DNA from 2 places in the Halomonas sp. AOP22-C1-8 genome. Region 2 is predicted to be linked to the other one. Evidence: predicted binding sites of a transcription regulator. Region 2 holds the regulator's gene; the other holds the start of a gene.
The links. Region 2 encodes sigma-54, which starts transcription at its own class of promoters, with help from an activator protein. Its sites were predicted from a motif close to TGGCACNNNNNTTGCTNT; they were not measured.
Positions count from the first base shown of each region.

Region 1: a site for sigma-54 is predicted at 3,151-3,168, ahead of atzF (allophanate hydrolase). Genes of this name have one in related genera too.

Region 1 covers NZ_JBQSYD010000006.1:94,220-99,723, forward strand. Annotated here, with positions in the region: gene uca (urea carboxylase) at 1-1,254, opposite strand, end outside; gene atzF (allophanate hydrolase) at 1,269-3,110, opposite strand; gene urtA (urea ABC transporter substrate-binding protein) at 3,482-4,801, shown strand; gene urtB (urea ABC transporter permease subunit UrtB) at 4,886-5,504, shown strand, end outside.
Region 2 covers NZ_JBQSYD010000003.1:49,112-54,615, forward strand. Annotated here, with positions in the region: gene ACT3TY_RS02450 (PTS sugar transporter subunit IIA) at 1-350, opposite strand, end outside; gene hpf (ribosome hibernation-promoting factor, HPF/YfiA family) at 355-663, opposite strand; gene ACT3TY_RS02460 (RNA polymerase factor sigma-54) at 762-2,174, opposite strand; gene lptB (LPS export ABC transporter ATP-binding protein) at 2,298-3,047, opposite strand; gene lptA (lipopolysaccharide transport periplasmic protein LptA) at 3,057-3,548, opposite strand; gene lptC (LPS export ABC transporter periplasmic protein LptC) at 3,557-4,129, opposite strand; gene ACT3TY_RS02480 (KdsC family phosphatase) at 4,129-4,671, opposite strand; gene ACT3TY_RS02485 (KpsF/GutQ family sugar-phosphate isomerase) at 4,708-5,504, opposite strand, start outside.

The DNA.
Region 1 (5,504 bases), on a different contig from region 2:
AAGGTTGGTGGCAATACCCATCAGGCGGGTTTCATCCAGTGCTTTACGCAGCTTGGCCAGAGCATCCGCGCGGTCGTTACCATGCACGATCAGCTTGGCGATCATGGGGTCGTAGTGAGCGGATACCTGGCTGCCATTTTCGACCCAGGTGTCGATACGCACGCCATCACCGGGCCAGTGTACGTCGGTTAGTTCCCCGGGCGAGGGCTGAAAATCCTTTAACGGGTTTTCGGCATAGATGCGCACTTCCATGGCCGCACCGTTCAAGCTGAGCGTAACATTAGCCAGGTCCAGGTGGTCGCCCGCGGCAATCTTGAGCATCCATTCGATCAGGTCAAGGCCGGTCACGGCTTCGGTGATAGGGTGTTCTACCTGCAGTCGGGTGTTGACCTCCAGAAAGTAGAACTCATCACGCTCGGCGTCGTAGATGTACTCAACGGTACCCGCTGAACGGTAGTTGACCGATTCACCCAGCGCCACGGCCGCATCCAGCATCTTTTGGCGGGTGGCCGCGGGCAGGTTGGGGGCTGGCGTCTCTTCCACGACTTTCTGGTTGCGGCGTTGCAATGAGCAGTCACGCTCGCCTAATGCCACCACGTTGCCGTGGCCATCGCCGATAATCTGGACTTCCACGTGGCGGGCACGGGCGATAAAGCGCTCAAGGAAGACGCCGCTGTCGTTAAAGAAGTTTTTGCCCTGGCGTTGAACGGTTTCAAAAGCGTCTTGCAGTTCTTTGGCGCTATTGCAGCGCGTCAGGCCAATCCCGCCGCCGCCCGCGGTGCTTTTGAGCATTACCGGGTAGCCCAGGCGTTCAGCGGTGGTAAGCGCCTCTTCTACGCTGTCGAGCAGGCCGCTGCCTGGGGCTAGCGGCACGCCTGCCGCTTCGGCCAACTCACGGGCGCGGTGCTTTAGTCCGAACTCGCGCATTTGTGTAGGCGTGGGGCCGATAAAAACGATACCTTCACGCCCACAGGTTTCGGCAAAGTCAGCGTTTTCAGACAGAAAGCCGTACCCGGGAATAATGGCCTGCGCGCCGGTCTTTCGGGCGGCATCAAGAATCTGGCGCTTGTCCAGGTAGGTTTCACTGGCGCCGTTGCCCGTAAGGGCCACGGCTTCGCTGGCGCTTTCCACATGCAGGCTGTGGCGGTCTTCATGGGAATAAACGGCAACGCTGCCGACACCGAGCGCTTTTAAGGTGCGGTTGGTACGTACGGCGATTTCACCGCGGTTGGCAACTAATACTTTATTGAACATGGGTCATAGCCTCGTTATGCGTGGGAGGTTTGGGCCTTGATGTAGGCACGCCAGCCACCAAACTCGGTGACATCCTGAGCATCCGTGGTTCCATGCCCTTCGCAGATAAAGCCGTTGACCCAGCGGCCGTCGGCAAGCTCGACACTCCCGATACCCAGCGGCGGGGGAATCAGATCAACAAACGAGCCAAATTCCGACGCGGCCATTTCCCATACTTCAACAATGATGGCGGCACCATTTTCGTGAACGCGCTGCAGGCCGGGCTTGGGCGGTACCGTGTTGGGCAGGGCAAACAGGCGGTAATTGGCGGACGTTGTCGTGGATGCCACGCGCCAGGCATAGCGCTCGGTCAGTTGGGTATTCAGCGGCATGCCGGAAAGATGAGCACCTACCACAGCGACTTGAACGGTGGGGACGGCAAAGGTGGTATGAACGGTCTCCGGCGGGCGTGCCTGGTCAGTGGCACCCAGCGGCGTCGGGTGGGCATTTAGCCAGCGGCTGGCCAGTGCCTGTAGTTCCCGATCCTTCCAGGCGCCGCTCACCAGGGTGACGCCAAAAGGTAGTCCATCGTCGCGGAACCCGGCGGGTACCGCCAATGCGCAAAAATCGGCCAGGTTAACGAAATTGGTATAGGTGCCGAGCTGGCTATTGAGCGTTACCGGGTCGGCATTCACTGATGCGATAGTGGGCGCGGTAGGGGCGGTGGGGACTAACAGACCATCGATATCATCCAAGAGGCTATCGATCACCCGAACCAGCTCTTCCTTGCGGTATTGCGCCTTGAACGTATCGGTGGCGCTGAATTTACCCGCGTTACTAATAATGCCGCGCACCACGTCATTCATGTTCTGGGCATGTTCGGCCATGAAGGTTTCCACGGCGGCGTGGCGCTCCGCTACCCACGGCCCTTCGTAAAGCAGGGCTGCCAGTTCAAGCATGGGGGCAAAATCAAGTTCTACGAGCGTTACCCCTTCAAGCTTTTGCCATTTCTCCACTGCCGTTTGCCAAGCGGTTTCGGCCGCCACGTCGCCGAAGAACTGAGGCGACTGGGGGATGGCAAGCCTGGTTAGCGGACCAGGGCGGCGCATGGCCGGGGCATCCGGGGGAAGGGCGCTTGGCGCCTTGCGTGAGAAAGCGTCGGCAGGCTCGAAGCCGGCCATCAGCTCGGCGATCTGCCCGGCATCATTGACAGTCAACGAGAAGATGGAGACACAGTCCAGCGAACGGCACGCCGGTACCACCCCATCGATGCTGAACAGGCCTTTGGTGGGTTTAAGCCCGACCAGGTTATTCAAGCCGGCGGGCACGCGACCGGAGCCTGCCGTGTCGGTACCCAGTGAGAACGGCACTAGCCCGCGTGCCACCACGGACGCCGACCCAGAACTTGAGCCGCCGCTCACCACTTCAGGATTGAAGCTATTGGCCACGGCACCAAACGGAGAGCGGGTACCCACCAGGCCGGTGGCAAACTGATCCAGATTGGTCTTGCCGATGAGTACTGCGCCCGCGGTGAGCAGCTTATCAATCAGAGCAGCGTCACGGGTGGGTTGATAGGCATAGGCCGGGCAGCCCGCCGTGGTGGCAAACCCAGCGGCATCAATGTTGTCTTTCGCCGCAAACGGAATGCCGTAAAGCGGCAGCTTGTCTATCTTGCCGCCCGCCTCGTCCAGGCGTGTTTGAAGTGCTGCCAGGGCATGAGCCAGCCCCTCTTGGTCGAGAAGTGAAATCCAGGCATTGTCGGTACTGTCAGGTTTGGCGAGTTGCGTGATCAACTCACCGAGTAAGGCTTCCGGGGTTGCGCCCTCGTTATATGCCTGCCGCCATTGTTCGAGTGTCCAGCCGCGTGTGGTCATCATGTTTGGCCCTTGGTTATTCATGGTCTTGTATACAAGGCATTTTGCAAACCACAGGCCAAGAAAACGCTAAATGTTTTAAAAACAGAAGCTTGGCGATAAAAGGATAAAAATGAACAGTTTTTATGCACTTTTATCGTGCGAATCAGACCGCTTTAGCACCAATGAAGCGCTTTAAGACCCTGAATCAAAGATGGAAAACTCCTGTAAAACAACTTGTATACTTTTTATATGGTTGAATTTTTTATGTTTTTTTAAAGTGTGGAACGCATCGTGCAATGTGCAGGACGAGTTACAGGCGCTTTCAGGCAATTGAGTACACCTGATTAATGACAAATATCTAGCTGCCCGCTTGCAGCTTGGGGATGCGAAACATGAACTTGAAAAAACAGGCACTGCTGGGTCTTTCTGCACTGGCCCTTTCGGTATCGTTTCATGCGTCAGCCAATGATGACCCTATCAAGGTGGGTATCCTTCACTCCCTTTCCGGCACCATGGCTATCAGTGAGTCGACGTTAAAAGACACTGTTGAAATGCTGATCCAGCAGCAGAACGAAGCCGGTGGTCTGCTGGGTCGTCAGCTGGAAGCCGTGGTAGTGGACCCGGCCTCCAACTGGCCGCTGTTTGCCGAACGCGCCCGCGAGCTGCTGGCCCAGTATGAGGTAGACGTGGTGTTCGGCAACTGGACATCGGTATCACGTAAAGCGGTGCTGCCGGTGTTTGAAGAACTCAATGGTCTGTTGTTCTACCCGGTGCAGTACGAGGGAGAAGAGTCGTCTGCAAACGTCTTCTATACCGGTGCCGCGCCCAACCAACAGGCGATTCCCGCTGTCGAGTATTTGATTAACGAAGTCGGCATTGAGCGCTTTGCTCTGGTGGGTACCGACTATGTCTATCCGCGCACCACCAACCGCATTCTCGAAGCGTTTCTGAAAGATGAGCACGGCGTGGCAGGCGACGACATCATGGTCAACTACACGCCCTTCGGCCACTCCGACTGGCAGAACATCGTCTCCGAGATTCGTCGCTTCGGTGAAGAGGGCAAGTCTACCGCGGTGATCTCGACCATCAACGGCGACGCCAACGTGCCGTTCTACCGCGAGCTTGCCAACCAGGGTATTGATGCCGCTGATATTCCAGTGATTGCGTTTTCGGTAGGTGAGCAGGAGCTTTCCGGTATCGACACTGCGCCGCTCGTTGGCCATCTGGCTGCCTGGAACTACTTCATGAGCGTGGATACCGATGACAACTACGACTTTATCGACGCCTGGATTGAGCACACCGGTAATGAAGAAGCGGTCACCAACGACCCAATGGAAGCCCATTACATCGGTTTCAACATGTGGGCCGAGGCGGTGCGTAAAGCGGGTACCACCGATGTAGGCGCGGTGAAGGATGCCATTATCGGCGTGAGTGTGCCCAATCTCTCGGGTGGCTATGCGGCGATGATGCCCAACCACCACATCACTAAGCCGGTACTGATTGGCGAAGTGCAGGACAATGGCCAGTTCGATATCGTCTGGCAAACGCCCTCAACCGTTGCCGGCGATGCCTGGTCCGACTACTTGCCCGGCTCGCGCGACCTGATTGCCGATTGGCGCAAGCCCATGGAGTGCGGCAACTTCAACGTTGTGAACGGCTCATGCGGTGGCAGCACCGCTACTGAAGAAGCCGAAGCGGCGCTCGCCGAATAATACTGGCCACCCCTTGCCGCCCGCCTGATCGGGCGGCAAGGGAGCACGCTAACTCTCCACCTTGACCACCAAAGGAACAACCCCATGAGGCGTTTCCTTTCCTGGGGGTTTTTGTGCGCTGTGTTGTTGGGCATAACACTCAACGTACAGGCACAGACAGGCCCCGATACTTCTGATAATGACGCCGCGCTTGAGCTTCTTGAGGCGCTGGATGTCGATTCCTACCGCGATAAAGGCGAGGCGATTACCGCCATATTGCAAAGCGACGACGAGCGCGCCCGTGATTGGCTGCAGGCTCTGCTGGATGGCCGCTTGCAGCGTGCCGACGATGGTCAGTTTGTTGTCGTACTCGATAACAGTGGCCGAGAGTGGCCGGTGGCCGACGCCTTGACGAATGAACCGCTGGGTGAGATGTCACGCCGCGACCTGGACCGCGTGGGCATCAATAACGCCCTGCGAAACCAGCTGCGCAGCGCGATTGCTGTGGTGGACCTTTACTCGCCCAATCTGGATCGCCGCCGTATCTCTGCCGAACGTTTGCTGGGTGAAGTCGATGGTGAGCTGCTTGAACCCATCAATGCGCTCATTCTGGAAGAAAAGGATAGCCAGGTACGTTATCGGCTGAGCCAAGCGGTCGCCATTTACCGTGCTGAGCAGGGTGAAATGGCGGGTATCGAAGCGCTAACCGGAAGCCTTCATCCAC
Region 2 (5,504 bases):
AAAAGCGACAAATGCGTGTCGTCAGCCTCTTCGGGAACCAGCAGCACAAAGACGAGGTCGACCGGGTCGCCATCAATAGCATCAAAATCAATAGGTTCTGATAATTTTAAAAAACCCGCAATAGGCGTAACGCAATGTGGGCTGCGCGCATGGGGGATGGCGACGCCGTTACCGATCCCCGTGCTGCCAAGACGTTCCCGGCCGATCAGTCGGCTGAAAACTTCCTGGCTATCCAGACTGGGTGTATTTTGAGCGATAAAGGTGCTGAAAAACTCCAGCACCCGCTTTTTGCTGCCCCCGGGCACGTCGTAAAGTACGCGCTCCGGGGGGAGGATGGTTTCCAACGTCATTGAATTAACGCACGCCAGCGCCTTGGGCGCGAGCTTGTGCTTTTTCCTTGTGCTTAACGAGTTGACGATCAATTTTGTCTGCTAAGGCGTCAATAGCGGCATACATATCGACATCTTCGGCGTCGGCATGTAAGTCGGCGCCTGCCGCATGAAGGGTGCACGCGGCATGTTGGCGCTCCTTCTCAATAGATAAGGTGACTTGTACCGTGGTGATGTGGTCGTAATGACGTTCGATGCGTTCAAGTTTTTCATTAACGTAGTCACGCAAGGCGTCAGTCAGTTCTACATGATGACCCGTGATATTTACTTGCATTGACGTGCTCCTTATCCATCGGACTGAATTTCGATTGTAACCCTTTTTACGGTGTTGCAAAGCCCCTGTCGCGAGTTTTGCCATTTCTCTTGTAACGACTAACGCAAACGACGACGTTCACTTGATGAGGGAATGCCCAGCGACTCACGATATTTCGCCACCGTACGGCGTGCCACTGTGATGCCGCCATCTCCCAGTAATGTCACCAAACGACTGTCCGAAAGAGGTTTGCCGGGAGGCTCATCTTGAATCAACTTTTTAAGCCGGGCGCGAATCGCGGTGCTTGAGTGGCTGTCTGCGCCATCCTGCCCGCTAATTTGGCTTGAGAAAAAGTACTTGAGTTCGAATACGCCCCGTGGGGTATGGATATATTTTTGTGTGGTGACCCGAGAAATGGTTGATTCGTGCATCTCAACCGCCTCGGCAATATCGGCAAGAATCAACGGCTTCATCGCTTCTTCACCGTGCTCTAAAAAACCGATTTGGCGAGTGATAATCTCGCGCCCTACGCGTAGAAGCGTGTCGTTGCGGCTGGACAGGCTTTTGATTAGCCAGCGCGCTTCTTGCAAGTGCTCTTTTAAAAACTGGTTATCCTGACTCTTGTCTGCACGCTTGATTAAGCTGGCGTAGTCGGGCTGGATACGCAGCCGGGGCAGGGCTTCAGGGTTAAGCTCCAGGTGCCAGCCTTCATGATCATGACGTACGACCAGGTCGGGCGTGATATAGCTATCGTCGGTGACGCCATAAGCGCTGCCTGGGCGTGGGTCCAGGCTTCGGATCAGACCGATCACATCGTCTAGCTGCTCATCGTCCAGGCTTAGGCGGCGCTTTAATAGGCGAATGTCATTTTTGCCCAGCGCTTCAAGAAACTGGCGAACCAATCGGCGCGCGGGAACCAGTAGGGGCGTGTCGTCGGGGAGCGTTGCTAACTGAAGCATCAAACATTCGCGCAAGTCACGGGCGAAGACGCCCGTTGGCTCGAACTGCTGTAAGCGCATCAGAGTGGTCTCTAACTCTCGCTGGCTGAGACCTTCGATGCTCTGAGCACGTAACCCATCGCGGATATCGTTGAGCGGCTGCGTCAGGTAGCCATTGGCGTCCAGTGCATCAATCAGACTTTCGGCGATTAGCTGCTCACGAGCCGTAAAGTCGGTCATCGCCAGCTGCCAAAGGAGATGTCCATGCAGGCTTTGTCCCGCGGCCTGGCGTTCAAAATCGGGGCCTTCGCTGCTGCCAGAGCTACCCATGTCCTGGTAAGTGTCAGACCAGTCGCTATCGACAGAGAGTTCCTCGGGAATGCTTTCTGACCACTCCTCGTCAGGTGTTTCGACGGTCGCCTGCTCGCCGAACTCGTCTTCCTGCTCCAGCATTGGGTTGGCATCCAGTGCCTGCTGAATTTCCTGACGTAGATCCAATGTCGATAGCTGTAGCAGTGCAATCGCTTGCTGCAGCTGAGGTGTCATGGTCAGCTGCGTACCGATACGCAATTGGAGAGAAGCTTTCATGACCATCTGAGAACCACTCGTTAATCGGAAAGCTTCACCCTAGTGCGAGTCATGTTGTTGTGCAAGTGCAATAAGCATGCCACTGATAAAATTTTTACTGCAGATCACTGTTTAGCGGTGAAATTAAATTCATAAGCGAAAATCAGCACCCAGGTAAACTTCCCTCACTTTTTGGTTATCAAGGATAGTCTGAGGGCTGCCGCCAGCAATAATGTGGCCGTCACCGACAATATAGGCGATATCGCAAATATCCAGTGTTTCTCGGACGTTATGATCAGTAATTAGCACGCCAATGTGGCGCTGTTTTAAGGCGCGAATAATGCTCTTGATTTCACCAACCGAGATGGGATCGACACCTGCAAATGGCTCGTCCAGCAAGATAAACGCGGGCTCTGTGGCCAAGGAGCGGGCAATTTCGACGCGCCGCCGCTCGCCGCCGGAAAGGCTCATGCCCAGGTTGTCACGGATGTGGGTAATATGAAAGTCGTCAAGCAGGGCCTCAAGCCGCTGCTCTCGTCCTGCCCTGTCCAGATCTTTGCGGGTTTCCAGAATCGCCATAATATTATCCGCAACCGATAGCTTGCGAAAAATAGACGCTTCCTGGGGTAGATAGCCAATGCCGGCCATCGCGCGTTCGTGCATGGGAACGCGGGTTAAGTCTTGCTCGTCGATACGCACCGTACCCGCATCAGACTTCACCAGGCCCACAATCATATAAAACGATGTGGTTTTACCCGCGCCGTTAGGGCCAAGCAGGCCTACCACGCTGCCTTGAGCAATCTCCAGGCTAATGTCTTTAACCACGCGGCGGCGCTTATAGCTTTTTGCCAAGTGATTGGCGTAAAGGGTTTTTATGGGTGGTGCTTCCGCAATAGACATGGTTGACTCCTATTGCGCTGGCTGAAGCGTCATACGAATACGCTGCGGCTCGCTACCGTTTACATCGGAGCGTGCCTGCACCACTTCGCGGTCAATGAAGTATTCCAGGCGGCCACCGGTAAACTGATCACCCGCTTGGGTCAGTTCGGCCTGGTCAATAAGCTCTACACGCCGCTCTGCTACGTGATAAACCACGCGGCGTGCCCATCCTTCCATCGGTGCGTCCTGATCATCGAGTTGATTGCGTAGGTAGGCGCGCTCTCCGGTGGCAATAGCGCGAGAAAGCTCACCCGCGTCGTTACGGATAATTTCAACGCGATCACCACGTAGTTGCATACTGCCTTGGCGAATATTGACATCGCCTGAATAAACGGCAGTGCCTGCACGCTGATCAAGGTCTAGCTGGTCGGCTTCTACTTCAATGGGGGCTTGGCTTGTCTGGGCCGCTGCCGATAGCGGCACCGCAAGGGCGAAAAGCGCGGTGCGAATAAAAGCGTTCATAGCGACTCCTAAGGATTTTGTGTTGCGGGGGGGTGATGGCCGCGGACGTTATCGGTTAGTCGGACCTGGCTATCATCAAGCCAAACATCCATACGTGATGCGCTCATTCGTTGAGGTGGCTGCTGAAACACGGCGGGCGCCTCGCTCCAGACATGACGCGCTACCCCATCATAATGTAATAACTCAGTATCAAGCTGCCAGCCTTCTGTAGGCGCCAGGAGCTGTGCATCACCAGACAGTGTTAGTGCTTGGGTGGCCGTGTTCAGAACGCCTTCGTTGGCGTGAGCGAGCCACTCTCGGTTATCACTATCAAACAGTGTCGCTTCGGGTTGAGTGACTTCGGCCTGGGTGCTTTGTGGTATGTAAACCAATAAAGGCGCGGACAGCGACTGCTGGATATGCCCTGTTTCACCAAACAGCGTGATCTCGGCATTTTCCAGCACGTGGCCAGGCTCTTCAGCCTGCGCTTCTTCGTCAACGGGCCGGTCTTCCGGGCCGCGTGGGTCCAGCCATACTAGCAGCCCCCCTAAAGCGACCACCAGGGCCGTTAACCCGACGCGTTTCTTGGTTCTTTGAAACATTACACGCGACCATTCAAATACGACTCAAGAACAGTACTCCAGTGGCCCTGCGCTTCAAGTAATGTATCGCAAATTTCACGTACGGCGCCGTGACCACCCAAGCGGTCGGTAATCCAGTCAGCGTGGGTATGCATGTAATCGGGTGCGTTGGGGACCGTAATGCCAACGCCTGCGCGTTTGATAGGCGCAAGATCAGGCAGGTCATCGCCGCAGTAAGCCACCTGGCTTAGGTTCAGGTTGAGGCGCTCGCACAGCGCTTTCAAAGTAGTGAGCTTATCTTCGCAGCCCTGGTGGACAAGGTTAATTCCCAGCGCCGCAGCACGCTGGCTCACCATGGGGGAGTCGCGTCCTGTAATTAACGCCACATGAATGCCCACACGTTTAAGCAACTTTAAGCCATGGCCGTCTTGTGTATGGAAGGCTTTGATCTCGATACCATCGGCTTGAAAGTATAGCCGTCCATCGGTGAGCACACCGTCAACATCGAGGGCAAGTAGTCGCACATGGCGAAGCTGGTCAAGTAGCGCAGTGGGGAGGGCCATAGGGACTCCTTGTCAGTAAACTGTTGGGTAAAGTGGTTAGATAACGCCGCTGGCAAGCAAGTCGTGCATATGGAGCGCCCCGATGGGGCGCTGTTCGTCATCGACGACCGCTAGCGCAGTAATACGGCTATCTTCCATGATGCGCACCGCTTCGGCGGCCAGTAGGTCGGGGCCAATACGTTTGCCGGGTCGGGTCATTACATCGTCCACGGTTACTTTACGCAGATCATGAAACTGGTCGAGGGTGCGGCGTAAGTCGCCATCGGTATAAACACCTGCAAGTCGCCCTTCGCTGTCGACAACACAGGTAAATCCCAACCCTTGGCGGGTAATCTCCAAGAGCGCATCACGCAACGGGCTGCCTAGTGCTATCTGCGGCAAGCGTGTGCCGCTATGCATAAGGTCTTTAACGCGCAATAGCAGTCGTTTTCCCAGGCTGCCACCGGGATGCGATAAGGCAAAATCATCAGCGGTAAATCCGCGTGTTTCAAGTAGCGCAACGGCAAGCGCGTCGCCCAGGGCAAGGGCGGCCGTCGTGGAGCTTGTGGGGGCCAAGTCCAGAGGGCACGCTTCGCGTTCAACACCGCTGTTCAGGTGAGCATCCGCATGTTTGGCAAGTGTTGAGCCAGGGCGGCCTGTCATGCTAATTAACGGTGTGCCTAGCCGTTTTAACAGAGGCAGTAGCGCCGTCACTTCGGCGGTTTCTCCGGAGTTTGATAGTGCCAGGACCACGTCGTTGCGCGTAATCATCCCCAGATCGCCGTGGCTAGCTTCACCTGGGTGAACAAAAAAAGCAGGTGTGCCGGTGCTGGCAAGCGTGGCGGCCAGCTTTC